Regions from separate parts of the Nonomuraea sp. NPDC049269 genome, predicted to be linked through region 2. Evidence: riboswitches for the same ligand, from Rfam matches in the RefSeq annotation. Region 2 holds a riboswitch; each other region holds the start of a gene.

Region 1 (10,117 bases), on a different contig from region 2:
AACTTCGTGATTCAGACCGCTCGCACGGCCTCCGCTTGGGGGCCCTTCTGGCCCTGGGTGATCTCGAACTCGACGCGCTGGCCTTGTTCGAGGGAGCGATAGCCGTCCATCATGATCGCTGAGTAATGGACGAATACATCTTTACCACCGTCTACCGCGATGAAGCCGTAGCCCTTGTCCGCGTTGAACCACTTGACGGTGCCCTGCGCCACTTCCGACTCCTCTTACTGGGCTCATAGATCCCGCCCATTCCAACGCGAGACCCTCAATCGCCCGACTTATGGAGATATCACCAGGCGATCGCCCTCGACCATACCTGTGGCACAGCGTTTGGCAACAGAGTCAATCTACAAATTACGCATTTCATCCGTGAGTGAGTAGTTCAACATTGAATTGTCGGAAAAAACAGAAGGCGCCCCAGATGGGAGCGCCTTCTGACGTGAGCGAGTGGTCACCCTCCGGCGACCGCCGGGATGATGGAGATCTGCGTGCCTTCGGGGGCTGCCGTGTCAAGACCATCGGCAAAACGGACATCCTCTTCGCCAACGTAAACGTTGACAAAACGACGAATCTTGCCCGATTCATCCAGAATTCTCGCGCCGATCCCCGGGTAGTCGGAGTCGAGCTTCGCCAGCACGTCGCGGAGAGTCGCACCCTCCCCGCTCACCTCCGCGTTACCCCCGGTGTAGGTGCGCAGAATGGTGGGAATCCGCACAGAAACGCTCATGATTAACTCGCCTTTCCTGGTTGTCAGACAGCCGCGCGGAACGCGTCGAGAGAGGGCCGGATCACTGCCGTGGGCTCGGCGTCGTCGGCGACGGCGTCGAGCGTCTTGAGCCCGTCGCCGGTGTTGAGCACCACGGTCTCCGCCTCCGGGTCGAGCTGCCCGGTCTCGACGAGCTTCTTCAGCACTCCCACGGTGACGCCACCGGCCGTCTCGGCGAAGATGCCCTCCGTCGAGGCCAGCAGCTTGATGGCGGCGACGATCTCGGGGTCCGTGACGTCCTCCACCGACCCGCCCGTGCGGCGGGCGATGTCGAGCACGTACGGGCCGTCGGCGGGGTTGCCGATGGCCAGCGACTTGGCGATGGTGTCGGGCTTGACCGGCTGGACCACGTCGAGGCCGGCCTTGTAGGCGGTCGACACGGGCGAGCAGCCGTTGGCCTGCGCGGCGAAGATCTTGTACGGGGTGTCCTCGACCAGGCCGAGTGCGACCAGCTCCTTGAAGCCCTTGTCGATCTTCGTGAGCTGGGAGCCGGAGGCCACCGGGATGATGATCTGCTCGGGCAGGCGCCAGCCGAGCTGCTCGGCGATCTCGTAGGCGAGCGTCTTGGAGCCCTCGGCGTAGTAGGGCCGCAGGTTGACGTTGACGAAGCCCCACTTGTCGCCCAGCGGGTCGCCGATGAGCTCGGAGCAGAACCGGTTGACCTCGTCGTAGGAGCCGTCGATGGCGACCAGCTTGCCGCCGAACACCCGGGCCATGGCGATCTTGGCCTGCTCCAGCCCGGCGGGGATGAACACGCAGGCGTCGAGCCCGGCCCTGGCGGCGGCGGCCGTGACCGCGCCCGCGAGGTTGCCGGTGGAGGAGCACGACAGGGTGTGGAAGCCGAAGTTACGGGCCGCCTCGACGGCGATGGCCACCACCCGGTCCTTGAAGGAGTGGGTGGGGTTGCCCGAGTCGTCCTTGACGTACAGGGACTTGATGCCCAGCGCCCGGCCGAGATTGCCGGCCTTGACGAGCTTGGTCCAGCCGGGGTTCATGTTCGGCTTGGTGGCGACGTCCACGGGGACGGGGAGGAGTGAGCGGTAGCGCCAGATGTTGGCGGGGCCGGACTCGATGTCCTTCCGGGTGACGTCACCGAAGGAGTAGGCCGCTTCGAGCGGCCCGAAACACTCCAGACAGGCGAAACTGGGGCCGAGGTCGTAGCGGGCGCCGCACTCGCGGCAGGAGAGGGCTACGGCGGGTCCGAAATCGTGCGACATGAAGCGAGGCCTTCCCTCATCTTCGCCTGCGGCCACCTTGACCGCAGACCGGAATTGGCACCTGTCCCGGTCGGCCTCGCCAGGTCGCGAGTCTGAATCCGGGAGGGTTGCCGGGGCTTCGCAGGGCCGGTCCCTCCACCCCTCTGGATGAGCAATATTCAGTTGTTTGCTCTGACTGTACCTGGCCAGGCCCGTCAAGCGACCGTCCGTCTCAGGAAGCGAGACGTACGATCTCAGCGATAGTCGTCGCCCAGCACTCCCTGAACATACTTGCGCGCCTGGTGGATGCGTGACTTGGCGGTGCCGAGCGGGATGCCGAGCTGCTCGGCGACCTCGTTGTAGTCGAGCTGCACGATGTCACGCAGCACCAGCGCCTGGGCCAGGTCGGGCTTGTCGGCCTCCAGTGCCTCCATCGCGTCGAGCAGGTCGAGCCGCGACCCGGCGATCACACTGACCCGCCGCGCGTCGGGCTTCTGCATGGGCAACTCGTCGGAGGTCTGCTCGGCCGAGCGGCGCTTCAGCGTGCGGTACGTCGTACGCGCGCAGTTGGCCGTCACGATGTGCAGCCAGGTGCTGAACCTGGCCCGTCCCTCGAAGCGCCCGATGTTGCGCGCAACGGCGAGCAGGGTGTCCTGCGACGCCTCCTCCGCATCCTGGTGGTAGGGGAGGATTCGGGCGCAGTGCCGCATCACGTCCGGCTCGATCCGCTTCAGGAGCTCACCGAGTGCGCGATGATCTCCGGCAGCGGCGGAGCGGGCCAGTTCCTCGGTTAGCTCATCAAGCGCCATAGCTGGGATCCTATGGTCGGAGGGAACTTTAATGAACAGCGTCCTTGTCGCCTCTAACAGAGGACCCGTCTCGTTCACCGTCTCCGACGACGGTGTGCTGACCATGAAGCGCGGTGGTGGCGGGCTGGTGTCCGGGCTCTCCGGGGTCATGAAGGACGACGGCGTGCTGTGGATCTGCGCCGCCCTGTCCGACGGCGACCGGGGCGCCGTACGCCAGGCGCCCGGCGGCCGGCTCGACCAGGCCGGCTACGACACGGGCGCGCTGCGGATGCTGGACATCCCGCCGGCCACCTTCCACCGCGCCTACAACGCCGTGGCCAACTCCACCCTGTGGTTCGTCAACCACCTGCTCTACGACATCCCCAACGCGCCGCTGTTCGGCACCAGGTTCCAGCGGGAGTGGGAGTCCTACCGCGACTACAACGGCGCCTTCGCGCTGGCTCTGGCCGAGGAGGCCGGGCACGGGGCCCGCGTGATGGTCCAGGACTACCACCTCACGCTGACCCCGGCGATGCTCCGCGCCGAGCGGCCGGACCTGCGCATCGCGCACTTCAGCCACACGCCGTGGGCGCCGCCCGAATACTTCTCGCTGCTGCCCGACGACGTCGCCCGCGAGGTCCTGGAGGGCATCCTGGGCGCCGACCACGCCGGGTTCCTCACCGAACGCTGGGCGGGCGCGTTCATGGACTGCTGCCGGGCTCTGCTGGGCGCCGAGGTGGATCTGACCGGCCGTACGGTCACGCACGAGGGCAGGACCACCCACATCGGCGTGCACGGCCTCGGTGTGGACGGCGCGGCGCTGTGGGAACGAGCCCACGAGCCCGACGTCGAGTCCAACATGGCCGCGCTCAGGGAGCAGGTCGGCGACCGCCGGCTGATCGTCCGCATCGACCGCACCGAGCTGTCCAAGAACATCGTCCGCGGGCTTGTGGCCTACCGGGAGTTCCTGCACGCGCATCCGGAGTGGCACGGCCGGGTGGTGCACCTGGCGTTCGCCTATCCCAGCCGGCACGACCTGCCCGAATACCGCGAATACACCGCCTCGGTGCAGCGCTGCGCCCAGGAGATCGAGGACGAGTTCGGCACCGAGGACTGGGAGCCGCTGATACTCAACGTCAACGACGACTACCCGCGCTCGCTGGCCGCCTACCGGCTGGCCGACGTGCTGCTGGTCAACCCGATCCGCGACGGCATGAACCTGGTGGCCAAGGAGGGCCCGATCCTGTCGCCGCGGGCCGCGCTGGTGCTGTCGCGCGAGGCGGGCGCGGCGGCCGAACTGGGCGCGCACGCGCTCCTGGTCAACCCCTACGACGTGACCGGCACCGCCGTCGCGCTGCACGACGCGCTGGTCATGCCCGAGGAGGAGCGCACGCGCCGCCGCGAACTGCTGGAGGTCGCGGCCACCGCGCTCCCGCCGCAGAAGTGGTTCGCCGCCCAGCTGGACGCGCTGGCCTAGGATGTCGTCGATCTCAGAGCGCGTCCGCCTGGTCAGGGACCGGCCGACCTGGCTGATCTACCTGCAGCTGGGCACGTTCGCCACGTTCATCTACGGCCTGAGCGGCGCCCTGCCGCTCCTGCGCCTCGACCAGCGGACCTCCGGCACGGTCGCCGGCCTGCACGGCACCGCGATGGCCGTGGGCACGATCCTCGCCGGCCTCTCCCTCACCTTCCTCACCAGGCGCTACGGCAGGCGGGTCACCACCTGGGTCGGCCTCGCCGGGATGAACGCGGGCGTGCTCCTGGTCGTACTCACCTCCGCGCTGCCTTTGACGCTGCTCGGCTACGGCGTGGCCGGCGGCTTCGGCTCGGTCGCCCTCTACACCGCCATGGCCGCGCTCAGCGAGCACCACGGACCGGCGGGCCCGGCCGCGATCAGCGAGGCGAACGCCGTCGGCGTCGTGGTGGGCGTGGCGGCGACGTTCCTGCTCAGCGCGATCGCGCAGACCACGCTCGGCTGGCGGGCCGCGCTGCTCCTCACCCCGGCGCTCACCGTGCTGCTGGCCCTGACCCTGGGGCGGGTCTGGACCCGGACCACGACCGTGGCGGCCCCGTCCACCGGCGAGCGGCCCGTGCGGCCCGGGTGGCGCTTCCATGTGGCGGGCGGCGTGCTGTTCTGCTGCGTGGCCCTGGAGTTCACGTTCAACCTGTGGGCCGCCGAGCTGTTCGCGGCGCGCACCGGCCTGAGCCCGGCCGCCGCGGCCACCGGGTTGACGGCGTTCCTCGCCGGGCTGGGCGCGGGCCGGTTCGGCGGCGCGTACCTGGCCTTACGGCTGCCGCCCGCACGGCTCTTCCTGGGCGCGCTGGCAGTCACCGCGGCGGGCTGGCTGCTCTTCTGGCTGAGCACCCTGCCCGTCCTGTCCTACGCCGGTCTCGCGCTCAGCGGGGTCGGCGCCGCCCTGCACTTCCCGCTCGCGCTGGCCGGGCTCATCACGCACTCAGGCGACCGGCCGGACCGGGCCGGCGCGGCCGCCCCGATCTGGGCCGGGTCCGCGATGGCCGTCGGTCCGCTCGCGCTCGGCGCGCTCGCCGACGGCTTCGGCACCTGGAACGCGTTCCTGCTGGTCCCCGTCCTCATCTGCCTGGCCGCCGGCGGGGTGCTCATCGCCAGGTCGCGTGCTTGAGCACGCCGGGCAGGCCGGGGGTGTTCCATGAGTCGACGACGAGCACGCCGCTCTTGGGCAGGTACCACTCCCGCTGGACGAAACGGGCCCGCACCTTGCCCGTCCCGGTGACGCAGGTGCCCTTCCACGCGCGGTAGTACGCCTTGTGGCCCGGCCCGACCTGGCGCAGCCCCTTCGCCGCCGCGCCGTTGAGCACCTGGCCCCACTTGTGGTTGACCGGGCAGGGCTCCACATCGGTCGCCGAGTAGAAGGGCCGGTCGGGCGTGTACGGGTTGAGCTCGTGCCCCAGCTTGATGGCCGCGGGCCCGAGCACCCAGAAACCATCGCATTCCGGAGTGAAGTATGCCCCCTTGGGCTTGGCGCACTTGCCGGTGACGACATGGAGCCAGTCGCCCTTCCCGTACACCTTCCATGAGCTCGGCAGGGACAGCGTCAGCCCGTTGCGCAGCTTGAGCGGATGACCGGCAGCGCTCGCGGAAGCGGAGGCGGGGGCGGCCGTCACGAGGACGGCGGCGGCCACGGCGAGACCCGCCACGGCAAGGTTTCTCTTCGACATTTCGCGAATGTACCGACATGCACTTGCAGACAGATGGGGACCGGCTGAAACTCAGGGCCGGCTGTAGGCCGAAGCCAGCTCCCGCAGCAGCGCCACCACGCCGTCGGGGCCGTCCACCACGATGTCGGCCCGCTCGGCCAGCGCGGTCACCTCGGCCGAGCCGCTGCACACGGTCACGCCCGGCAGCCCCGAGTTCCTGACCGCGTCGAAGGCCGCCAGGTCCCCGAGGTCGTCGCCGACGAACATGACCGACCGGGCGGCCCGTTCGGCCAGGAACAGGCCGAGCGCGTGCCCCTTGTCCATGCCCGGCGGCCGCAGTTCGAGCACCAGGCGGCCGGGCTCGACGACCAGCCCGTGCTTGTCCGCCAGCGCGGCCAGCGGCTCGCGAAGAACCGCCAGGGTGCCTTCGGGGTCGGGGCTGCGCCTGGTGTGCACGGCGACCGCCCGGCCCTTGTCCTCGATCGTCGCGCCTTTCACGCCGAGCGAGCCGAGCAGCAGTTGCAGCTCCGCCTCGGCCTGGAGCACGCCGTGCGGGGGCGGCGGCGCCGAGATCTGACCGTCCTCCCAGCGCTCGAACCCGTAGTGCCCCAGAATCACCAGGCCGGGTACGTCGGCCAGCCCGGGGCCGAGCTCCAAAGCCGTGGCCACCGGTCTGCCGGTCACGATCGCCACGGCCCCGACGTGCCCGCCGAGTTCGGCGAGGACGGCGGGCGCTTCCGGGTGGATCCTGGCGGAGGCGGGATCGGCCACGATCGGCGAAAGGGTGCCGTCGAAGTCGAGCCCGATCACGGCTCCCGCCGGATCCTTCAAGATCGCTTCCATGCCGGGTGATCCCGTATGTCTGATGTTCTTCACGCGCCTGCCTTACCCAGCAGGTCAGGGGCGCATGCCAAGCCGCCGGGCGGCGCGGTCGCGCTGGCGGGTGGAACGCAGCCGGCGCAACCGCTTGACCAGCATGGGATCCTGCTGGAGCGCCTCCGGCCGGTCGATGAGTTCGCCGAGGAGTTGGTAGTAGCGCGTGGCGGAGAACCCGAAGGTCTCCTTGATGGCCTGCTCCTTCGCACCCGCGTAACGCCACCAGTGGCGCTCGAAGGCGAGGAGTTCGAGATCGCGTTCGGAGAGGGGCTGTCGGGACGGTTCCTGGGCAGCACTGTCACCGCTGACCGGTGCAGTGTCCATGGTGTCCTCCTCGGAGGGCGCGCGACGATCACATCGAGGGCACGCGGGCCCGTGCCAATCGTAATGTGCGGAGTGCGGGTGTTCACGGCGGATTGAGAGACGTACAGTCACGAAATGTGACCTCAGTCATCACACTTCTCACCGACTACGGGCTCGAAGATGGCTATGTAGCGGCCTGTCATGGAGTGATAGCCGGAATCGCCCCCGAGGCCCGGGTGATCGACGTGTGCCATCTGATCCCGTCAGGCGATGTACGGCGCGGCGCCGCGATCCTCTCCCAGACCATCCCATATCTCCCGAAAGGCGTGCACATCGGGGCAGTAGACCCCGGCGCGGGCGGAGCCAGGCGGGCGGTCGCCGTGGAGGCGGGCGGGCGGGTGTTCATCGGCCCCGACAACGGGCTCCTCTCGTGGGCCATGCACGCCTGCGGCGGGGCGGAGGCGGCCTACGAGATCAGCAACGCCGAGTACTTCCTGCACCCCGTCTCGCCGACCTTCCACGGGCGGGACGTGTTCTCGCCGGTCGCCGGGCGGCTGTGCGTCGGACTCAAACCGGCCGACCTGGGACCCGAGGTTCCGCTCTCACGGCTGATCTCGCTGCCGGAGCCGACCTCGCAACTGCGCGAAGGCTCCGTCGAGGGCGAGGTGGTCTCGGTCGACCGCTATGGCAACACCCAGTTGTCGATCGCCGCGGGCGACCTCGCCGCGCTGGGCGTGCGGATCGGCGACACGATCGGGGTCTGGCTGGGGCGCAGGCAGCTGGCCCTGCCGTACCGGGAGACGTTCGCGGCCGTGCCGCCGGGCGAACTGGTGGCCTTCGCCGACTCGGCGGGGCTGATCGCGATAGCGGTGAACTCGGGTGACGCGGCCCAGCGCCTCGGCCTGCCGCCCGGCGCCCATGTACGGCTTTCTCCCTCCCCCTAAGACGAAAGCCACCAAAGGGAAATTACACCGCGTATCGGTCTGTTTACCGAAGCGTCAGATTGAACCGGCGATCGCATGTCAGAATGCACGGGCATCGGGCGACCCCTCCCCTGCCCGCGAGGTGCACGTTGTTCCCCTTTTCTGTTGCGCTGCTCTCTTTACTGTTCGCGGCCCTGCCGTCGGCGGAGCCACCCGTGCCGGAGCGCTGGCACGCGTGGCCGGTGGCCAGGGTGTTCCCGGGCTCGGTACCCGGCACCAGCCCCTCTGGGGCCCGCGTGACCTATGTCCTGGCCGGCGTCGCCCCTGAGGCCCCCTGCCGGGTGGCCTTCCAGCCTGGGGTCTTGCGGCTGCTGCGGGGATGCGTCACGGCGTTACGCGCCACGTACGCGGACAGCACGCAGACGTTCGTGGCAACGGTCGGCATCGCGGTCCTGACCACCCCAGCCGCCCGCCTACCGGCCCCCGGGGGCAATCTGCCCGGCACGCCACCGGAGACCGGCAACGACCGTCTGTCTGCCGGATCGCCGGAGACCGGCACCGGCTGCCTGCCCGGCGGGGCTTCGCGGACCAGCAACGGCTGCCTGTCCGACGGGCCTTCAGAGACCGGCACCAGCTGCCTGCCCGCCAGACCGTCAGCGACCGGTATCGGCCGCCTGCCCAGCGGGCCGTCAAAGACCGGCACCAGTTGCCTGCCCGCCGGGCCGTCAGGGACCGGTATCGGCCGCCTGCCCGGCGGGCCGTCGGAGACGGGCACCGGCCGCCTGCCCAGCGGGCCGTCGGAGACGGGCGCCGGGACCGGGTGCTTGCCGGGCCGGGGGCGGGAGACTAGCGCTGGTCGTCTGCCGGAGACCAGCGGGCCTCTGCCGGAGACGGGCGCCAGGCGCTTACCGGGGCTGGGGGCGACAGCCGGCGCGCAGGCCGATGCGCCGGTTGACCGGTCCGGGACCGTCGTGGGACGGCCGCCGACCGTGCGGCCCGTGGCGTTTCCCGACGGGCCGGCCGAGCGGTTCGGTGAGTCGCAGTACGTCACCGGCGCGCTGATCTCGTCGAACGACACCTACGTCGTGGCGACGGCCGCCGGATACGCGGACGGCCGGCCGTACAAGCCGGGCGACCTCGCCGCCAGACGCCTCGGAGACACCGCCGGCCGCCTGGCCACGGTCCTGTACCGGAGCCTGACCAGATGACCGGGCCACTGGCTGCCTTCCTGATCAAGCCACTCACAGCGCGGCTACCGCTGGCCGGGTCGCTGCTGGCCGGTTTCCTGGTGGCCGGGCCGCTCGGGGCGGGGCTGTTGGTGGTTGCGGCGGGGCCGTCCGCCTCGGACGACGCCGGCTCGGTGGCGCGGGCCGCCCAATGGCAGCTTGCCACGCTGCGCCTGCCGGAGGCGTGGCGGCTGAGCAGGGGCGCGGGTGTTCTGGTAGCCGTACTCGACACCGGCGTGAACGCCCGCCACCCCGACCTGACCGGCTCCGTGATCGCCGGCCCCGACCTGACCGGCGACGCCGGTGAGCCGGTCATGTGGGGCCACCACGGCACCGCCATGGCCAGCCTCATCGCCGGCCACGGCCACAGCGCCTCAAAACCGGGCAATGCAACACAGAGCGGCCACAGCACCTCGACAACCGGCGAACCCGCACAGAGCACCCGCGACACCCCGCCGACCCCCGATCCCGCACAAAGCGGGCACAGCACCGTGGCAACGGGCGATGCTACGCAGAGCGGCGCCTTGGCAGTGGGCGATGCCGCGCAGAGCGGCGCCATCGCGACGGGAGGCCCCGCACGGAGCGGACCGGCGGACAGCGGCGTGATCGGGGTCGCGCCCGCCGCCCGCGTGCTGTCCATCAGGGTCACGCTGGAGAACGGCGACCCGCTCCGCGAGAAGCAGCGCGCCGGCGGCCGCGACGCCCTCGCCAAAGGCATCCGGTACGCGGTCGACCACGGCGCCGACGTGATCAGCATGTCGCTCGGCGGCGGCAGCGGCGCCTGGGAGGGCTCGGCGGCCGAGGAGGAGGCCGTCCAGTACGCGATCAGCCGCGGCGCCGTGCTCGTGGCCTCGTCCGGCAA
Region 2 (10,117 bases):
ACGGGCCGATTCCAAGGTCAACCCCCCACTCGCCTCAAGCTTCGCCCGATTTCTCACCATGTGGACGGCTTGGGCGGTCTCCTCGACCGTGAAGTTGTCGAGCAGGATCTCCTCGGCCCCTTCGTCGAGCACCGGACCGAGCTGGTCGATCCGGTCCACCTCCACCTCGATCGGCAGCTCCGGATAGCGCTCTCTCACCGCGCGGAACGCCTCGGCCACCCCGCCGGCGGCCACCACGTGGTTGTCCTTGATCAGTGCGGCGTCCGACAGGGACATCCGGTGGTTGACGCCGCCGCCGCAGCGCACCGCGTACTTCTCCAGCGCCCGCAGCCCGGGCAGCGTCTTGCGGCTGTCCCGCACCCTGGCCCGGGTGCCGCTGATCGCCTCGACCCACCTGCCGGTCAGCGTGGCGACGCCCGACAGGTGGGTGAGCAGGTTGAGCGCGGTACGTTCCGCCGTCAGCAGGCCCCTGACCGGCCCCTCCACGGTCATCAGCACGTCGCCCGCCCGGACGTGCTCGCCGTCCTTGGCCCTTCGTTCGGTACGGGCGGCGCCCAGCCGGACGAACACGGCCTCGGCGACGGCCAGCCCGGCGACGATGCCGTCCTTGCGCGCCACCACGTCCGCGATCGCGCGCTGCTCCGCCGGGATGGTGGCCAGGCTCGTCACGTCGCCCGCCTCCTGCAGGTCCTCGTCGAGGGCCCGGTCGATCAGCGCGTCGATCTCCGCCGGGTTCAGCCCGGCGGCGGCGAGCTCCTGCGCCAGTCGCGGCGGCGTGGTGTCGCCGTGCGGCGTGTACGTCATCTGCGGCCCCTCTTCGGTCAGGGTCACGTCCAGGTGGCCCAGCCATTCATTGTCGTCCCGGTCGGGGAAGTCCTCGCGCCAGTGCGAGCCGCGGGTCTCCAGCCGCGCCTGGGCCGCGCCCACCAGCACGGTGGCGACGGTCAGCAGGTTCGTGGCCTCCCACGACTCGGTGCACGGGAGCACCTGGACCGGGGTCCAGCGGGCGTCGCGGAGCGCGCGCGCCGTCTCCGCGAGCGACTCGCGGCTACGCAGCACGCTCGCTCCCCCGCTCATGCGGGCCTGGACCCTGGCGCGGATCCTCGGGTCGGCCAGCCCCGTCGCCGCCCGGCTCGCGACCACGTCACCCGGCGCCGGCCGTACCGCTGCCTGCTCCCTCGCGACCTCATCGCCCGACGCCGACCGTACCGCCGCCTGCTTCTCAGCCCCGCGGACCGCGTGGATGTCCGCGGCGATGCGCTCGGCGAAGACCAGGCCCTCCAGCAGTGAGTTGGACGCGAGCCGGTTCGCGCCGTGCACGCCCGTGCACGCGACCTCGCCGCACGCGTACAGGCCCTCGATGGAGGTACGGCCGTGCAGGTCGGTCCTGACCCCGCCGCTCGCGTAGTGGGCGGCGGGGGCGACGGGGATGGGCTCGGTGGCCGGGTCGATGCCGTGCTCGCGGCAGACCTCGTAGATCGTGGGGAAGCGGGTCTTCCACCGATCCTCGCCGAAGTGGCGGCCGTCGAGGAAGACGTGGCTCTGCCCGCTTTCGCGCATGGTCCGCATGATGGCCTTGGCGACCACGTCGCGCGGCGCGAGGTCGGCCAGCTCGTGCACGCCCTTCATGAACGCGCGGCCCTCGTGGTCGATCAGGAAGGCGCCCTCGCCCCTGACCGCCTCGGAGATCAGCGGCTGCTGCCCGGTCGATTCCTCGCCGAGCCACAGCACCGTGGGATGGAACTGGACGAACTCGATGTCGCGCACCACAGCCCCCGCCCTGAGCGCGAGCGCGACGCCGTCGCCGGTCGAGACGACGGGATTCGTCGTGGACGAGTACACCTGCCCCATGCCGCCGGTGGCCAGCACGACCGCCCGCGCGTGCACCGCGCCCACGCCGTCGCGCGCGCCCTCGCCCATGACGTGCAACGTCACGCCCCTGGCCCGGCCGCGCGCGTCCGTCAGCAGGTCGAGGACCAGCGCGTGCTCGATGACCTCCACCGAGCCCGCCCTGACCGCCTCGACCAGCGCCCGCTGCACCTCGGCGCCGGTGGCGTCGCCTCCCGCGTGCACGATCCTGTCGCGCCGGTGGCCGCCTTCCCTGGTCAGTTGGAGCTCACCGTCGGGGGTCCGGTCGAACCGGGCGCCGCGCTCCATCAACCGCCGCAGCGCCCCGGGGCCCTCGGTCACCAGCGTCCGTACGGCCCGTACGTCGCACAGGCCCACCCCGGCGACCAAGGTGTCGTTCAGATGCTCGTCGGGGCTGTCGCGCGGATCGAGCACGGCCGCGATCCCGCCCTGAGCCCAGCGGGTGGACCCGGACGAGAGCACGTCCTTGGTGACGACGAGGACCTTGGCCGCGGGATCCAGCTCGGCGTAGCGCAGGGCCACGGTCAGCCCCGCGATGCCGGAGCCCACGACGACCACGTCGGCCTCGGCGATCCAGCCGGGATCGGGGGCCGTCAGTCGGAGGGGAATCGCCGGTGCGCTCATGGAGTCTCCTCAAAGAGGCGATTTCGTCACTATGACGATAACGCCATCGGAGGATGCGATGACTCCGGGGGGTGGGTCTGTCAAGCAGGGCGCAGCGTCAGGACGACGTTGTCGATCAGCCGGGTGGTGCCGACCTTGGCGGCGACCGCGAGCACCGCCTCGCCCTGGAAGAGCTCGTACACCTCGGTGAACGTGGCCGGGTCGACGAGCACCAGGTAGTCGAGCGCGAGCCGGGGCGCCGCGGCTTCGAGTACGGACAGCGCCGCCGCGCGGATCTTCGACGGGACGGACTCCGCCGCGCCCGCCCGCAGGGCCGTGGAGAGCGCGAGGGCGACCTGCCGCTCGTCGGCGGACAGGTAGCGGTTGCGGCTCGACAGCGCCAGGCCGTCGGGCTCGCGGACCGTGGGGGCGCCGACGATGTCGATCGGCAGGTCGAGGTCGGCGACCATCCTGCGGATCATGGCGAGCTGCTGGGCGTCCTTCTGGCCGAAGATCGCCACGTCGGGCTGGACGAGGTTGAACAGCTTGAGCACGACCGTGAGCACGCCGTCGAAGTGGCCGGGCCGGACCGCGCCCTCGACGATCGTGCCCATCTCCCCGGACTGGACGCTGACCTGGCGGTCGGGGGGATACATGTCGTCGGCTGTCGGAGCGAAGACGACGTCCACGCCTTCGTCCCGGCACGCCTCCAGGTCCGCGTCGAACGTCCGTGGATAGCGGGAAAAATCCTCGTTTGGGGAGAATTGCAGGGGGTTGACGAAGATGCTGACCACGACCTGGTCGGCGCGGGTGCGGGCCTCGCGGATCAGGGAGCGGTGGCCCTCGTGCAGCGCGCCCATCGTGGGCACCAGGGCGACGCTCCCCTGGCCGCGTGCTTTGACCAGGTCGGTGCGGTTCCTGGCGACGATCAGGTCCATATGTTGCCTCCGAGCGCGTCGAGCAGGCGCTCGGCCTCTTCGGGCTTCAGCAGCCCTGCGGCGAGCGCGCGGTCCGCGGTGAGCCTAGCGAGGGCGATGTAGGCGTCGGCCGCCTCGGGGGCGGCCAGGATCAGCGCGTCGACGTGCTTGCGCACGGTGCCCGCGTCACCCCGCACCACGGGGCCGGTCAGCCCGGCGATGCCGAGCCGGAGCACGTTGTCGAGCGCCGCGCCGAGCAGCGGGCCGAGCATGATCCCCGGATGCTCGACGCCGATCCCCCGCAGCAGCTCCTGCGACTCCGCGATGAGCGTGACCATGTGGTTGGCCGCCCCGGCCAGGGCCGCGTGATAGAGGGCACGGTCGGCCTCGGCGATCCAGACCGGCTCGGCGCCCATCTCGATGACCAGGGCCTCGGCGATGGGCCTGAGCGGATCGGGCGCCGTCACGCCGAACGAGATGCCGGTGATGCGGTTGAGGTCGTCGTCCCTCCCGGTGAACGTCATCACCGGATGGAGCGCGAGCGGCAGCGCGCCCGCCCTGGCGGCCGGGTCGAGCACCGACAGCCCGTACGCGCCGCTGGTGTGCACGAGCAGCTTGCCCTGAAGGTCGGCGCCGGTCGACGCCAGCCCGTTGACCAGATCGGGCAGCGCGTCGTCGGGCACGGTGAGCAGGATCAGCTCAGCGACCTTGACGACCTCCTCGGGCCGGGTCGGCTGCACACCGAGCCGCTTCGCCGCCCACCGCTGCGAGGCGTCGGAAACTCCGCTGGCGGCGACCACGTGATGCCCGGCCTGAGCCAGTGCGGCACCGAGCACCGAACCGACCTTGCCCGCGCCCAGCACACCCACTGCCAACCGCCCCGGGCGATCCCCTGCGTCCATGACGTCCACCCCTGTCGACCTGATGGCACTGCCGTTCAGCGTAACGGCCGCTTGAGACTACGTACGTGACCAGGCTTTTGCTGCATGTTGAGTTACCGACAAATGGGACAAGGGCATATAAAACTATGCACCCCCTGTCGGAAGAGATGAGGAGAGGGGTCATCGCATTGGTGGCGGGCGCCGAGTTGCGACCCGACGCCCGCGTAGAAATGCGAGCCTCTTGGAGGTGCGGACTTGGCCGGCCAGGTCCTCGTTTCGGCGAGCCATGAGATAGTCCAGGGCATGTGGCTCACCTGGCGCGCCGCGATGCGGCACGCGCTTTATGGCGAGGACGGCTTTTACCTTCGCGAGCGCCCTTCGGGCCACTTTCGTACCTCGGTCAGCGCCTCGGCGGCATTCGCCGAGGCGGTTCTGGCGCTGCTGACCCAGGTCGACGCCGAGCTCGGCTCGCCGGACCGCCTCGACCTGGTCGACATCGGCGCGGGAGAGGGCGTTCTGGTCGCCCGCGTGCTCGACGCCGCCGACCCCGCACTGCGCGCCCGGCTCAACATCACCGCCGTCGACCTCTCGCCCCGGCCCGACGGCCTGCCGGAGAGCATCGCCTGGCGATCCCGGATCCCGTACGGCATCACCGGGCTGGCGATCGCCAACGAGTGGCTGGACAACATCCCGCTCGACGTGGCCGAGCAGACGGCCGACGGGCCGCGGCTGGTTCTGGTCGAGACCGAGACAGGTGAGGAACGGCTGGGCGACCCGGTGCCCGGCATCGGCCGCGCCTGGCTCGACCGGTGGTGGCCGCTGGGCCGCATCGGTTCGCGCGGGGAGATCGGGTGCCCTCGGGACGCCGCCTGGGCGGCGGTGCTGACCCGGCTCAGCAGGGGGCGCGCGGTGGCCATTGATTATGCACACCCTGTGGATAACCGTCCCTGCCACGGCACGCTCACCGGGTACCGCGACGGTGCGGTCGTGGCGCCCATACCCGACGGGACCTGCGACATCACCGCGCACGTGGCGCTCGATGCGTGCGCGGAGGCCGGTCGGCGGGCCGGTGCGATATCCACAGGCTTGTCCACACAGCGGGATGCGCTAAAGGCTCTGGGGGTCACCGGCACGCGTCCGCCCATCGACCTCGCCCACCTCGATCCGCCGGGCTATCTGCGGGCTCTGGCCCGTGCCTCGGAGGAGGGGGAGCTGATCGACGCGAAGGGTCTCGGCGGCTTCGGCTGGCTCACCCAGGACCGCTGACCCTGGTATTCGGCGCGTCATCACGACTACCCCTTGTTCCCGCACTTCCCGCCGTACTTCGGCTGGGGTCCTTCTGGGGAGAGGGGCGGCTGGGGTCCTTCCGCCGTGCTTCGGCCTGAGGAGCGGGGCGGCGGTTGTTCGCGGGGTCGGAGACGGAGCGGTCTGTGCGAAAGCGCGGCTAGCCGGTTGTGAGGTCGAGGGACTGCAGGCCTCGGATGACGTAGCCGGGCTTCCACTCCGGCTCGGTGACGAGCTCCAGCTTCGGCGCCCGCTCCAGCAGGACACCGAACGACTCGATCAGCTCCAGGCGGGCCAATGGGGCACCGAGGCAGAAGTGGATCCCGGCCCCGAAGGAGATGTGCGGGTTGTCCGGCCGCCCGACGTCGAGCCGGTCCGGGTCGTCGAACACCGTCTCGTCCCGGTTGGCCGAGCCGAACAGCAGCGCCACCTCGGCCCCGCGCGGGATCTCGGCCCCGTGCACCTCGATGTCCTCCAGCACCCACCGCTCGAACATCTGCAGCGGGGTGTCCCAGCGCATCAACTCCTCGACGGCCGTGGGCAGCAGGCTCCGGTCCGCGCGCAGCCGGGCCAGCTCGGCGGGGTTGCGGAACAGGGACCACCAGCCGTTGCCGGTCACGTTCACGGTCGCCTCGTGGCCGGCGTTGAGCAGCAGCACACACGTGCCGACCAGCTCGTCCTCGGTGAGCTCGTCGATCGCCGCGAGCGCGCTGATCAGGTCGTCGCCCGGTCGCACGGCGCGCTCGCGCGCCAGGTCCGCGAGGTAGCCGGCGAACTCCGACGCCGCCTTGGCGGCCAGGTGCTGCGACTCCAGGCTCGGGTTCAGCTCGTACATGCGGCAGATGTCGGCCGACCAGGGGCGCAGCAGGTGCCGGTCCGCCTCGGGCACGCCGAGCATCTCCGCGATGACGGTCACCGGCAGCGGCTCGGCCACCTCGGCGATCAGGTCGCCGCCGCCCTTCTCGACGTACGCGGCGACCAGCCCCTCCGCGATCGACCTGACCCGGGGACGCAGCGACTCGACCATGCGCGGCGTGAACGCCTTGGAGACCAGCCGGCGCAGCCTGGTGTGCACCGGCGGCTCGACGTCGAGCATGCCCGCCCTGGTCACCCGCCAGAACGGCTCCTGGAACTCCGGCTCGGCCGGTCGGCCGAACTCCTCGTGCGTGGCCACGTGCAGGTAGGAGCGGCCCAGGCGACGGTCTCTGAGCAGCGCGTTCACGTCCGCGTGCCGGGAGACCAGCCACTGACCCGTCGGCTCGAAGTAGCTGACGGGCGCGTCATGCCTCAGCGCCGCGTAGGCGCCGTACGGATAGGCGACAAAATCCGGATTCCAGGGGTCGAAGCGCACTATTTCATCTTATGAGGATGCTTGCTTGGCATGCCTGCTGCGCATCCGGATGTTGAGCAGCTCCACGATGACCGAGAATGCCATCGCGAAGTAGATGTAGCCCTTCGAGATGTGCTGGCCGAGCCCCTCGGCGATGAGCACCACCCCGATCAGCACCAGGAACGCCAGAGCCAGCATCTTGATGCTCGGATGCTTGTCCACGAACCTGCTGATCGGCCCCGACGCGAACAGCATGACCAGCACCGCCACGATCACCGCGGCGATCATCACGCCGAGCTCGTCCACCATGCCCACGGCGGTGATCACCGAGTCGAGCGAGAACACCACGTCCAGCACCATGATCTGCGCGATCACCGAGGCGAACGACGTGACGGCCCGCGTCTTGCCGTCCTCCTCCTTCAGCTCCATGCTGTGCCCGATCTCGGTGACGCTCTTGGCCAGCAGGAACAGACCGCCCAGCAGCAGGATCAGGTCGCGCCCCGATATCTCGTGGCCGAAGACCTCGAACAGCGGCGCGGTCAGCCGCACCACCCACGACAACGCGAGCAGCAGGAGCAACCGGCTGATCAGAGCCGCGCCCAGACCCATGACGCGGGCCCTGTCACGCTGCTCCGGCGGCAGCTTCCCGGCCAGGATGGAGATGAAGATGATGTTGTCGATACCGAGCACGATCTCCAGCGCGACCAGGGTGAAAAACCCGATCCAGATCTGAGGGTCGGTCACCCAGTCCAGCATTAGTACTCCTCACGGCAGGGGTTTCAGGTTCCAACGAGGCAAGGGCCGCAGAAGTTCACCGTTGTGATTGATGGCCGAGTGTCGGTTATAGTGCGGGGTGTAGGTCATGAGTGCCAGCGCACAGCCCCGGCTTGCTGGCCGGCAACCCTCGCGTCCGCGGCGGGGTGCCCCGGGTGAAGACCTGGTCCGTCACGAGGTGTGGCGGGCAAGCGCGGGCTTGCTGGGTGCTCCAGGGGTCCGATGTCCCCAGGAGGTGCGCCATGTCCACTTTGACGATTTTCAGCTCCCTGCCCGCCCAGGCCACCGAGACGCCGGTCGGGCACAGCCGTCCGATCCCCGCCGTGCTCGGCACGGATCTGGAGGTCCCGGTCAAGGGCGGCCGGCTCGTGACGTACGCGAACCTCGACTACGCGGCGAGCGCCCCCTGTCTGGAGCCGGTCAGCGCCGCCGTCACCGCCGCGCTCCCGGCCTACTCCAGCGTGCACCGCGGCGCGGGGTACGCCTCCCAGCTCACCACGGCCCGCTACGAGCAGGCCCGCCACACGGTCAGGGCCTTCGTCGGCGCCCGCCCCGACGATGCCGTGATCTTCACCCGCAACACCACCGACGCCACGAACCTGCTGGCCCGCTGCCTGCCCGAGGGCACGACCGCGGTCGTCTTCGACACCGAGCACCACGCCTCGCTCCTGCCCTGGAAGCGGTCCGTACGGCTGGCGCCGCCCGCCTTCCCCGGTGAGGCGGTCCGCGTGGCCGACGAGGCGCTGGCCGGGATCGACGGCCCCAAGCTGCTGGTCGTCACCGCAGCCTCGAACGTCACCGGCGAGCTCTGGCCGATCGCCGCCCTGGCGCACATCGCGCACCGCCACGGGGCCCGGATCCTGGTGGACGCCGCCCAGCTGGTGCCGCACCGGCGGCTCAACCTGACCGCGCTCGACCTCGACTACGTCGCCTTCTCCGGCCACAAGCTCTACGCCCCCTTCGGCGCCGGGGTGCTGGTCGGCCGCCGTGACTGGCTCTCGTCCGGCGAGCCGTACCTGAAGGGCGGTGGCGCGGTGCGTTCGGTCGCCGCTGACGTCCAGGAAGGTGACGTCCAGGAAGGTATCGAGTGGCATGACGATGCCGAGCCGCGGCACGAGGCGGGCACCCCTAACGTGCTGGGTGCCATCGCCTTGGCCGCCGCCTGTGACGCGCTCAGCGCGACCGGCTGGACCGAGCTGGTGCGCGAGGAGGAGCGGCTGATCGCCCGGCTCCGGTCCGGGCTGGCCACGATCGAGGGCGTGCGCGAGCTGTCGCTGTGGGGGCCGGACCAGCCGCGCGTGGGCATCGTCTCGTTCGTCGTGGACGGGCACTCGGCGCGCGAGGTGGCCGAGGTGCTGTCCGGCGAGTACGGCATCGGCGTGCGTGACGGCAAGTTCTGCGCGCACCCCTTCGTCCGGCACCTGCTCGGCACCGCGGACGGCGGCTGCGAGGACGACACGGCCTCCGCGGTGCGTGCCTCGATCGGCATCGGCACCACGGAGGAGCACGTGGACCGCCTCGTCGACGCACTCCGGGACCTCGCCGCCCGCTGAGGTCAGCCGGGCGGTGGGCGTCTGCGCGATGGCTCGTCGGCGACGGTCTCATCGAAGTACCCGGTGGGGCGCGTGGACATGGGTCTGGTGGTGTCCGCCTCCGGTCTGATGGAGGTGGCCGGGGCGTGACCGGCCAGATCCTGCTCGGCCGCGCGGCGCTCGGCGCGCCGCCGGTACGTGCTGTGCAGGATGCCGTCGATCCCGATCCGGCCACCGCCCAGCGCCACGAGCAGCAGGCAGACCACGCCCAGCGCGCCGGCGAGCTCCCAGCCGCCGTTCTGCACCATGACGCCGTGCCCACCGTGGACGAACATGATCGCGCCCAGCATGTCGACCAGCAGCCCGAGGGCCGCCAGCCGGACCAGCAGGCCGATGATCAGCAGCGCCCCTCCGACGCTCTCCACGACGATGGCGAACAAGGCCGAGAGCTGCGGCAGCGGCACGCCGATCTGAGCGAAGGCGGCGGCCGTGGCCGGCACCCCGCCCTGCAACTTCTGCCACCCGTGGGTCACGAAGATCACACCGATCGCCACTCGCGCGATCAGGGCGGCCAGATCAAAGCCAATTCTTTGCACGGTATAACTCCCCCCGTTCCCGGTATTCCTCCCCTGTCAGGTAGGCAGGATGCGCCGGCATAACGTTCCTTGACCCTGTCCTGTGCTGGATCACCACCACTGCTGGTGGCAGCATTGCCATATGACGGAACGCGTGGTCGGGATCGGCGTCGGGGCGAAAGAGCTGGCCACCGAGGACATGATCCTCAATATCGGCCCTCAGCACCCGTCGACGCACGGCGTGCTCAGGCTGCGGCTCACCCTCGACGGCGAGCGCATCGCCACGGCCGAGCCGATCATCGGCTACATGCACCGGGGCGCGGAGAAGCTGTTCGAGGTCCGCGACTTCCGG
Region 3 (10,117 bases), on a different contig from region 2:
TACCCACGCGACCACCGAGCCCGGCACGAGGAAGAGATGATCAGCGTGCTGCTGGCCGGGGCGCGGCCGGGCCAAACCCGCCCGGATCCGGCCGACATGGCCGACCTGCTGTGGGGCGCGCTGCGCGTACACGGGCGGCGGGCCTTCGGCCCGGCCTCCGCGCCCGCCTGGCGGGACGGGCTGGCCCTAGCCCTGGCGCTGTGGCCGTTCCTGATGCTGGCCAGCGTGCTGGCGACCGAGTTCGTGGTGGCTGCCGAGGCCCTGCACAACCGCGGCCTCGCCGGCGTGCTGCGACTCGTGCCCTGGCTAGTCGTGGTGGCGCTGGCGGCCGGATACGCGTGCCGATCGGTCGTGGGGCGACGGGCGGCGCTGCTGCTGTTCCTACCGGTGGCCGTCCTCGGCAACCTCGGCGACCTTCCGTACGTATCCACCCCGACAGCCTTCGCCCAGATCGGCTGCGCGGCCCTGGCCTTCGCCGCCGCGGCGGCCCTGACCTGGCGCCGGAGCGGTCCAGCTACTCCCGTCAGGAGCCGACCTTAGGGGCTTTCACGATCTTTGCGACATGAGTGCAATCGATTTCGACGCCTCCCGATTTTCCTGCTTCGCAGACAAAACCCCAATCTCTTACTATTTCGCCAACGACGCCGGTCAGCAGCCAAAGGAAAAACAGCCCCGATAGGGTGAACGCCGTTGTCAGCATGCCGGGCGTCCCGTCCGTGGCGCCCCGCATCTGCGCGAAGAACGCTATGACCCCCATGATCGAGAGCCACAGGCCGCTCGAAAAACCGGCGACCCAATACTTCTTCGCCGCGAGGCGCGAACGCTTGGAAGGAGTACGCCGCTTCTTTACTGTGACCAGGACGCCACAACGGCCGCACTGTGACACGCCCTGATGCGTGAATTCAGGATCCTGCGCCAGCGGTGCGAGGAGCATCGGCATCGCGGTCGGCGTTTCGATGGCATCCGGGCCATAGCCGCCCCTGGACACATACCTGACGTAGCCGAGCTGCCCCCACATCGGTTCCGGCTCCAGGGGAGAGTTCGCCTTGTGTGCCGCCGGACGCGCCATGTCACCCGCCAACCAGTCACGCCCACTCTAGAACCTCATGGTGGAGTCTGCGGCAAGTGGGACGGCCCGTAAACACCCGCAGGTAGAAGGCCGTCGCCATGGGCAGGTACGTATGACGATGGACATCAGCGGAGGCGGCTCGTCGAATCCGATTGCATACGAGCAAGGCGGCACTCAATATGGACCCGGAATCCCAATGAGAGCCGGTGCTCAGATGGCAAACCATTCGAAATACCCACGAATCCGACATCCTGTTAAGCCGCAGCGTTGGTGGAATCGGCCTGCAGTGAAATGGGCCGGAACGGCTATTGCCACCCCAGTGCTTGTCGGCGTGCTGATCTGGGCGATACAACAGCCGTTCACCCCGTCGCCCCGCCCGAGCGCCATACCGGAGCCTCGTACGCCCTCACCGACCCCGACACGCCCCGCGGGGCCGCCACTGTCAGTCGATCTCGTCCAAGTGGAACATTCGGACCTGCATAACACCTGGATCTTTCCCGAGGCAGTGACCCTCTCAGGTGATCAACTTGCCCAGATCAATGCCCTGCCGGAATATTCAGATGCACAGCACAGATGGTTTCGGCAACAAGGTGGCGTCGACCCGTACAGCACCGACTTCAAGATCGTCGTTCACGGAAACGCAGATCGGCCCGTGCGCATCGTCGGAATGAAGGCGGTCCCGCGCTGCGGCCCACCGCTCACCGGCACATTGTTCGAGAGCCCGAGCGCGGGCAGCGAGGACAGCATAAAAATTGGCCTCGACCTCGACGAAACCGACCCCCGAGGCAAGACGCTGGTCAACGACACAGAATGGGGTGGAGATTACTTCCGCGAGAAGACGATCTCCCTCAAACGTGATGAAGAGATCACTTTTCAAGTGACCGCGACAACACAGAAGCATTACTGCGAGTTCTCGATCGCGCTCGATGTGCTCAGCAACGGCAAACTGATCAATCAGCGCATCGACGACCACGGCAAGCCGTTCAAAGTCAGCGCCCGCAACACCGACTACGCCTCGTACCAGAAAATGTATATCGGCGGAGTAGCCAACGCCGACGGCGACGGCAAGTGGCGCAGCGTGGATCCGCAGACCTACCAGTAGGTCGCGATGACGTTTGACGCCGCCCTCCACGCTGGGGCAGGATCTCTCCACCGAGATCATCCAGAGGATCCGAGGGGCCTGGCCCGATGACGGTCCGGCAACCTGCCCGAGGGCAAGGTGCCAACGCCAGGAACGATGAGGAGAGTCCCATGAGCCTCCGGCTCGATGTTCCCGTGCTCCACGGATCGTCCGTTCGGCTGGAGCCGCTGGCGATGAGGCACGCGCCGGATCTGGCGCGGGCGGCAGAGGAGGATCGTTCCTCCTACGGTTTCACCTTGGTTCCCCGGGCCACCGAGATCGAGGATTATCTGGCGGCCCAGTTCGCTCGGGTGGCCGACGGGTTGACGCCGTTCGCGCAGGTTCGGGTGCGGGACGGGATGGCGGTGGGATGCACCGCGTTCTGGGATCCCCGGACCTGGCCGGACCGGCAAGACCTGTGCGCCATCGAGGTCGGTTGGACCTGGCTCGCGGCATCGGCGCAGGGCGCCGGGATCAATCTGGAGGCGAAGCTCCTCCTCTTCACCCATGCGTTCGAGACGCTGGGCGTCACGCGCGTCGACCTCAAGACCGACGCGCGCAACGAGAGGTCACGTCGGGCCATCGAGCGCCTCGGCGCGCGCTTCGAGGGGGTGTTGCGTAGCTGGTCGCCGTCCTGGGCGCCCGGCGAAGCGGGGAAGCTGCGAGACTCGGCCATGTTCTCCGTGGTCGCCGCCGAATGGCCGGCCGTCAAGTCGGCGCTGCACGCTCGCCTCACCACCGTGAGCGCCGGGTAGTCCCCGTGCATCACGCGATGATCATCGCTACCAGAACGAGGGCCGACCCGCCCATCACCACGGCGTGCCGGATGTTCTGGAGGATGGGCATGACCCAGGTGGGAAACCCGCCCTCGGCAGCCTTGAGCAGGGCCCGCACGTCGATGCGCTGAAGCATCGGGTCACCCTTACGGTCGAAGGCGGCCTTCACCGACTTGGCGGCGGTCAGGTTGCTGTACAGGATGAGGAAGTTGCCGGCGAGAACGATCGGCTGGAAGACCCAGGAAAGGGTCTGCCCCCAGTCGCTCCCGGACAGGTTGAGCACGGCCAGCACCGTCATGACCAGGGCGACCGTCACGGGGACGACCGTTTCGTGGCCGCTGGCGTCGAAGCTGAGCTTGTTCTCCTCCAGGACGGAGATGGGCACTCCCTGACGGGTCAGTTCCGCCTCCGCGTTCGCTTTCGCACTGCCCCCGTAGCGGTGGCGCACCAGCGGGATGCTCAGGAAGGCAAGCGCGATGAGCAGTTGCAGTGCCGCGGCGAATGTGATCATGGTGGGTGTTCTCCTCGTCCCGGTGTTCCGTTCTCGATGAAGACGACGATGCCCACCACCGCTGAGACCGGGCTGACCGCGCGCTGTCACGAGCCCGCGGCGACTGTCAGCCTGGACCAGCGACAACCGTCAAAGCCGACTTCGGGCAGATCTCCCGGTACGCGATATCGCCCAGGTAGTGGCTCCACTCCGCTTCGGTGAGCCGGCGGCCCGCGCGCCCGCACACCAGCGCGGCGACCCGTTCGGCTCCGACGGGGATCTCCAGGATGTCGCCGTCGGCCGAGTAGTACAGCGTGCCGCCGTCGGCACTGAAGGTCAGCGAGTCGACATCCTGGATCGTCGCGGGGTCGAAGCCGCCGCCGAGCCGCCGCCTGTTGACGGGGTCCCAGAGCTGGAGTACGCCACCGCTGGCCGCCGCGAGCACGTCCCCGCTCGGTGAGAAGGCCAGGACGCTCGCGGGACCCGCCGCTTTCGGCAGCATGGGACGCAATGCCGTCGGCCCGGAGGGATCCCAGAGCGAGACGCGTCCCGTCTCGTCGTAGGCGATGGCCATGAGACCACGGCTGCTCAGGGCGACACCGTCCCCGCCGGAGGTGGACGTGTCATAGCCCTCCCCGACCAGCTTGCCGGTAGCCACGTCCATGAACCTGCCGGAGCCGGTGGCGAGCCTCTTGCCGTCGGGCAGGTACGGGCCGCCGTCGCTGGTGGTGGGGCTGTCGTGCAGAACCCGGCCGGTGGCCGCGTCGAGCACGGTGAGCCAGTACTTCAGGGTCTGCCCGTCCGGGCCGAGGACGAGCGCGATCGTCCTGCCGTCGGGGCTGAAGACGGCCCGCAACGGTGGGAATCCGTCGACGGCGTGCCGAGAGCGGATCGACCAGATCCGTTTGCGGGTACCGACGTCGACCAGTTCGATCCGGCCGGACTCCGGCGCGATGAGCAGCCGTCTGCCCAGCTCGTCGAACTGCAGCACGGCCAGCATGTCCGGGTCGGCTGGAAAGCGGGCGACCTCCTTGCGCTCGCGCATGTTCCAGAGCCGGACGTACTTGCTGTCAAGGCCGCGGATCGCGGCCCACCTGCCGCCGGGACTGACGATGGCGTCGTCGCCCCCCGTCCTGATCGAGGCGGCGCGCGTGGACAGGTCGACGCTGATCACCGCGTCGTCCATCAGATAGCGCAGGGTCGAGCCGTCGAAACCGACATCGGACAGGTCGCCCTCGGACTGGTACGTGAGCAGCTCAAGGTCGTGGTCGGCGACCTTCCACACCTGGAGCTTGCGTACGTTGAACGCGGCGAGGTAGCGACCGTCGGGGCTGAACCGGAGCCGCGGGAAGTGGCCGACGCAGACGTCACAGGTCCAGACGTCCTTGTTACGACGGCGTCCGGTGGAGGTGTCCAAGAGCACCACCTCGCTGCCCGCGCAGGCCAGGGTGGCGCCGTCGGACGAGAACGCGGCGACCGAGTGCGTCCGGTGGCTGCAGCCCGCGTAGCGATGCTCGGGGGTCCAGCCGGGCAGAGCGTGTTCGGCGAAGCTCTCGCCGGTGAGCAGCAGGTGCTTGCCCGTCGGGTCGATCAGCGGACCCCACCCGTGCAAGGCGGCGATCCTGCCGAACTTCCTGCCGGTGCGCAGGTCCACCAGGTGGTCGAGGTCGTTGTCGTAACTGACCGCGAGGGTTGCCTCGTCCTCGCCGATCGTGACGCCGATCAGCATGCCGCCGGCCGGAAAGAGCTCCTTGAGCAGCCGCTTGCCGGTGGCGAGGTCCCAGACGCCGAGCTCTTCGTGAGTGTAGATCGCCACCAGCCGTCCGGTCCTGCTCAGCACCGGAGCATTGAGCTCCGAGCTGTCTCTCAGCCCCAGCCCCCGCCAGCCGCCCGTCCGCTTGTGCGTGCGGACGTCGTACACGTTGACGCCGCTGTCGCTGACGCTGACCAGCGTGCGGCCATCGCCGCTGAGCGTCCGCCTGGCCACCCCCTTGACCTGGGGGTCGTGGAATGCGGCCGTTTCCTGCTGCTGTAGCGAGGCCATCACCGCTGAGCGGGCCTCGACCTGCGGGGAGACGCGCCAGGCCGCCACGCTGAGCAGCATCGCCAGAACCGGGTCAGTGGTACGCAGCCGGTCCGCCTCAGCCGCCACCTGCTTGGCGGTGACCACGTCGCGCTGACCGGCCGCCTGCTGTCGCTGCCACAGCGCGAGCCCGCTCGCCACCAGCGACACCGCCAGCAAGGCCGCCAGCGCCGTGGTGGTCAGGGCCCGGCGCCTGGCGCGCTTCCTGGTCAGCGCGGTGCCCGCCTGGAGGAAGTCGCGCTCGCGGGGAGTGAGCGTCACGTGGCGGCGGCCGGTGGCCGCCCAGCTCAGTGCCTGTTCCAGGCGGCTGCCCTGGAGCAGGTCGCCGTCGCGCCTGCCGTTGTCGGTCCAGTGCCGGGCCGCGCTGGTGATCTGGCTCAGGACGGCGAGGCCCGTACGGTCGGCGTCCACCCACATGCGCAGCCTGGGCCAGGCTCGCAACAGCGCGGGACGCGACAGCGCGACGGAGTCCTCTTCGGCGGCCACGACGTACGAGAACGTCCGAAGGATGCGCCGGATGGCAGCGACCTCGGGCTCGGGACGCCCGCCGAACAGCTCGTCCTGGGAGACGGTCCTGCCGCTCTCGCGGCCTTCCTCGTCCACGGCGACCAGGCGCAGGAACACCTCGGCGGCCAGCTCACGCTCCTGCGGCCCGAGCGCGCCATAGGCGTCCTCGGCGATGGTGCCGAGCGCCGGGTCGGCCTCGCCCTCCCCGCGCACCCCCTGGGCGGCGCGGCTGCCTTCGGTCAGGAGCCCTCTGGTGTCGCTGCCGTTGCCGCTGACCAGCGCGAGCAGCAGGTCGCGGGAGGCCGGCCTGGTCGCGGGGTCCTTGCGCATCGCGACCGCGACCAGCTCGGCCAGCCGGGGCGGCAGCGCGCTCAGGTCGGGCTGGTGCGACAGCACCCGGTGCATCACGCCGCCGAGGTTGTCGGCGTCGAACGGTTCCTGCCCGGTGGCGGCGTACACCATGATCACGCCCCACGCGAACACGTCCGCCGAAGCGCCCACCCGCTGCCCGGTGAACACCTCGGGCGCCATGTAGCTGGGCGTACCCGACACCTCTCCGGTCCTGGTGAGCGACATGTCCAGGGTCCGCGCGATGCCGAAGTCGATCACCCGCGGCCCGTCGGGACCGAGCAGCACATTGTCGGGTTTCAGATCACGGTGGATGACGCCCGCCTCATGGATCGCCGTCAGCGCCGTCGCGACCGCCGTCGCCAGCCGGTGCAGATCGTCACCGGTGAACCTACGCCCCTCGCGCACGGCCTGCCGCAGACTCGGCCCCGCCACGTACTCCGAGACGATGTACGGCCTGGGCCCGTCCAGCTCCACGTCCAGCACCCTGGCCGTGCAGAACGAGGCCACCCGGCCCGCGGCGGTCGCCTCCTTGGCGAACCGGTCGCGACTGTCGTCGCCACCGGCCGCGTGCAGCATCTTGAGCGCCACCCGGCGCCCGTCCCCGTCGTACGCCTCGTAGACGACCCCCTGCCCGCCCGACCCGATCCGCCCGGCCAGCCAGTAACCCCCGATGTGCTGCGGATCTCCCCCGCTCAGCGATCCCACGGCGGATTAGACGCGCATCGTCACGCGTGAGTTGTCCCACTATCTAGCGCTCCGGAGGAAGCGGGCGCCCCACTCCCGGACATGCGCGGCGAACTCCGGCGGCCCCAGCACCTCGAACTCGGCGCCCACGTTGCCCAGCGCCTGGGTCGGCCAATCGAGGGAGGTCGACGTCATGGTGAGCCGGCAGGTGTCGTGGTCGAGCGGTTCGACGGTGCCCCACTGACCGACCGCCTGCCGTACCCGGGTCGCGGGGGCGTGGACGAGCGCCTCGACCTGGTACGGGGCCGGGATGTTGCTCGCTGTCCGGACGAAGGCCGCGGCGTCCTCGGCCGGGAGCGGACGCGGCCGGAAGCGCGTGCCGGTCGCGGTCGGCTCGGTCAGCCGGTCGAGGCGGAAACTGCGCCAGTCGTGCCGGGACAGGTCGTAGGCGACCAGGTACCAGCGGCCGCCGAGTGCGACGACACGGTGCGGCTCGACCTCGCGGTCGGTGGGGGCGGAGCCTCTGGCCGTGTAGGCGAACCGCAACCGCTCCTGGTCCCGGCAAGCCTGGGCGACCGCGGTGAGCACCCCCGCCGCGACGACCGGCCCGGACGCGGCGACGGAGAGCGTCATCGCCCGCAGGGCGTCCACCCTGGCCCGCAACCGGGGCGGCAGGACTCGTACCACCTTGGTGAGCGCGCGCAGCGACGCCTCCTGCATCCCGGCGATCCCGCTCTGTGCCGCGTCGCCGATGCCCACCGCGAGGGCCACCGCCTCCTCGTCGTCCAGCAGCAGCGGCGGCAGGACGGCACCGGGGGCGAGCTGGTAGCCGCCGTCGGTGCCCCGGGCCGCGCCGACCGGGTAGCCGAGCTCGCGCAGCCGGTCGACGTCGCGGCGCAGCGTCCGCTCGGAGACCCCGAGCCGCTCGGCCAGTTCCAGGCCGGGCCAGTGGCGGTGGGTCTGCAGCAGCGAGAGCAGTCGGAGGGTCCGTGAGCTGGTGTTCGCCATGTCGCCATCCTCGCTGGACTTCCGGTCAAAAAGTGACCGGAAGCCTCTTTAGTGTCGATCTCGAAGGACGTACCGACCTAAGGACCAAGAAATGATCAGCCGTGAGATCCAGCTGGCCGCGCAGATCGCCGGCGCACCGGCACTCGACAACTTCACCGTCGCCACGACCGAGGTGGACGGCGAGGTTCTGGTGCGCACCGACCAGGTAGGGCTCGCCGCGACCTACCTGGAGTTGATGCGCGCGGACTGCACCATCCCGGTGCCGGCCTGGCAGCCGGGCCAGCGGGTGGGCGTGGCCGCCATCGGCACCGTCATCCGATCCGACAGCGCCGAGCTCGCGGCCGGCGACCTGGTCCAGTCGATGACCGGCTGGAGCGAGTACTCGGCGGGCCCAGCCGCCCAGTACATCAAGCTTGATCCCATCGCTGACCCCGGCTACTACCTCGGTCAGGGGCCGACCGCCTACTACGGGATGGCCGACGTGGCGGGCGTCGGCGAGGGCGACGTGGTGTTCGTCTCCGGCGCGGCGGGCGGGATCGGCTCGCTGGCCGGGCAGATCGCCAAGTGCCTGGGCGCGGCGCGGGTGATCGGCAGCGCCGGCAGCCCGGCCAAGGTCGACTATCTGGTGAACGAGCTCGGCTACGATGCCGCGTTCGACTATCACGACGGCTCGGCGGTCGACCGGCTCCGCGAGCTCGCGCCCGAGGGCATTTCGGTGTTCTTCGACGTCGTGGGCGGCGAGCAGTATCAGGCCGCGCTGCGGACGGCCAGGCCCGGCGCCCGCTTCGCACTGTGCGGCTCGCTGTCCAGCCAGCTCGGCGACGCGGCCGAGCGCTTCCCCAAGCCCGATCATGCCGCGGCCCAGGCCCGGAGCGTCGAGCTGCTGCCGTTCTCCTGCTACCACACCCCCGACCAGATCGCCGCCTGGCGGGAACACTTCAGCACCTGGCTGGGCGAGGGCCGCTTCGTCTACCCGCAGACGGCCATCAAGGGCGGGATCGAGGACGTGCCGCAGGCGTTCTTGTCCCTGCTCCAGGGGTCCTACCGGGGCAACGTCTCGGTGCGGCTGTCGTGACGGCCCTCTCGAGCAGGGCCCTGAACCGGGCCCTGCTGGACCGCCAGTTCCTGCTGACCCGCACCGATCACACCCCGTTGGAGGTGATCGGGCGCCTGGTCGCACTGCAGGCGCAAGAGCCCAACTGGCCCTACGTCGGGCTGTGGAGCAGGATCCACGGCTTCACCCACTCCCAGCTCACCACGCTGCTGCAGGATCGGAAGGTGGTCCGCTCCGGCCTGCTCCGCAGTACCCAGCACCTCACCGCGGCCGACGACTTCCGGCGGCTGCGGCCGCTGTTGCAGCCCGTGCTCGACCGCACCGCCCGCTCGGCGTACTTCGCCCGCAACAGCGCGGGCCTGGACACCGCCTCGCTGGTCGCCACCGGGCTTGAGCTGCTGGCGGGCGAAGCGACACCGCGAAAGGAGCTGGCCCGACGGCTGGCCGAACGCCACCCAGGCCGCGACGGGCGCATCCTCGCCGGAGAGGTCGAGCTCAGAGCCCCCCTCATCCACAACCCGGCCACCGGCACATGGGGCTCCTGGGGCACCCGGTCGGCCGTCTCCGTCACGCCTGCCGAGACCTGGCTCGGCCGGCCCATGTCCCCGGCGACCGCCAAGCACCTGATCCGCCGCTATCTGGCAGCCTTCGGCCCAGCCGCGACCATGGACGTACAGGCCTGGTCCGGGCTGACCCGCCTCGGCGAGATCGTCTCCGACATGCGCGCCGAACTACGCCACTACCGCGACCCCGACGGCAGGGAACTGATCGACCTGGCCGACGCCGAACTGCCCGATCCCGACACGCCCGCGCCCGTGCGACTGCTGCCCGCCTTCGACAACGCCCTGCTCGGCCACGCCGACCGCACCCGCATCATCAGCCACGAGGACCGAAAGCGCGTCATGCCCGGCCAGGCACAGGTACGGCCCACCTTCCTCGTGGACGGCGTCGTACGCGGAAGCTGGTCCCTCGAAG

The links. Region 2 has a riboswitch for S-adenosylmethionine ahead of ACGFNP_RS49900 (aminotransferase class V-fold PLP-dependent enzyme). Riboswitches for the same ligand answer to the same signal wherever they lie in the genome.
Region 1: linked by a shared signal. The riboswitch ahead of thrC (threonine synthase) and the one ahead of ACGFNP_RS49900 (aminotransferase class V-fold PLP-dependent enzyme) in region 2 are both predicted to bind S-adenosylmethionine.
Region 3: linked by a shared signal. The riboswitch ahead of ACGFNP_RS34650 (GNAT family N-acetyltransferase) and the one ahead of ACGFNP_RS49900 (aminotransferase class V-fold PLP-dependent enzyme) in region 2 are both predicted to bind S-adenosylmethionine.

The regions. Positions count from the first base shown of each region.
Region 1 covers NZ_JBICSO010000021.1:28,051-38,167, reverse strand. Annotated here, with positions in the region: gene ACGFNP_RS60915 (cold-shock protein) at 12-212, opposite strand; gene ACGFNP_RS60910 (MoaD/ThiS family protein) at 452-727, opposite strand; gene thrC (threonine synthase) at 751-1,983, opposite strand; SAM riboswitch class I at 1,997-2,137, opposite strand; gene ACGFNP_RS60900 (RNA polymerase sigma factor) at 2,217-2,771, opposite strand; gene ACGFNP_RS60895 (trehalose-6-phosphate synthase) at 2,803-4,227, shown strand; gene ACGFNP_RS60890 (MFS transporter) at 4,229-5,392, shown strand; gene ACGFNP_RS60885 (hypothetical protein) at 5,370-5,948, opposite strand; gene otsB (trehalose-phosphatase) at 6,000-6,770, opposite strand; gene ACGFNP_RS60875 (DUF3263 domain-containing protein) at 6,825-7,127, opposite strand; gene ACGFNP_RS60870 (SAM-dependent chlorinase/fluorinase) at 7,244-8,050, shown strand; gene ACGFNP_RS60865 (hypothetical protein) at 8,245-9,237, shown strand; gene ACGFNP_RS60860 (S8 family serine peptidase) at 9,234-10,117, shown strand, end outside.
Region 2 covers NZ_JBICSO010000011.1:111,127-121,243, reverse strand. Annotated here, with positions in the region: gene ACGFNP_RS49930 (L-aspartate oxidase) at 1-2,493, opposite strand, end outside; gene panC (pantoate--beta-alanine ligase) at 2,574-3,410, opposite strand; gene ACGFNP_RS49920 (DUF2520 domain-containing protein) at 3,401-4,291, opposite strand; gene ACGFNP_RS49915 (SAM-dependent methyltransferase) at 4,574-5,536, shown strand; gene ACGFNP_RS49910 (cytochrome P450) at 5,715-6,905, opposite strand; gene ACGFNP_RS49905 (TerC family protein) at 6,915-7,640, opposite strand; SAM riboswitch class IV at 7,743-7,858, shown strand; gene ACGFNP_RS49900 (aminotransferase class V-fold PLP-dependent enzyme) at 7,901-9,211, shown strand; gene ACGFNP_RS49895 (DoxX family protein) at 9,214-9,786, opposite strand; gene ACGFNP_RS49890 (NADH-quinone oxidoreductase subunit D) at 9,908-10,117, shown strand, end outside.
Region 3 covers NZ_JBICSO010000006.1:594,964-605,080, forward strand. Annotated here, with positions in the region: gene ACGFNP_RS34635 (hypothetical protein) at 1-540, shown strand, start outside; gene ACGFNP_RS34640 (hypothetical protein) at 524-1,069, opposite strand; gene ACGFNP_RS34645 (hypothetical protein) at 1,530-2,171, shown strand; SAM riboswitch class I at 2,225-2,313, shown strand; gene ACGFNP_RS34650 (GNAT family N-acetyltransferase) at 2,321-2,944, shown strand; gene ACGFNP_RS34655 (hypothetical protein) at 2,955-3,476, opposite strand; gene ACGFNP_RS34660 (protein kinase) at 3,583-7,101, opposite strand; gene ACGFNP_RS34665 (helix-turn-helix transcriptional regulator) at 7,141-8,088, opposite strand; gene ACGFNP_RS34670 (zinc-binding dehydrogenase) at 8,180-9,163, shown strand; gene ACGFNP_RS34675 (winged helix DNA-binding domain-containing protein) at 9,160-10,117, shown strand, end outside.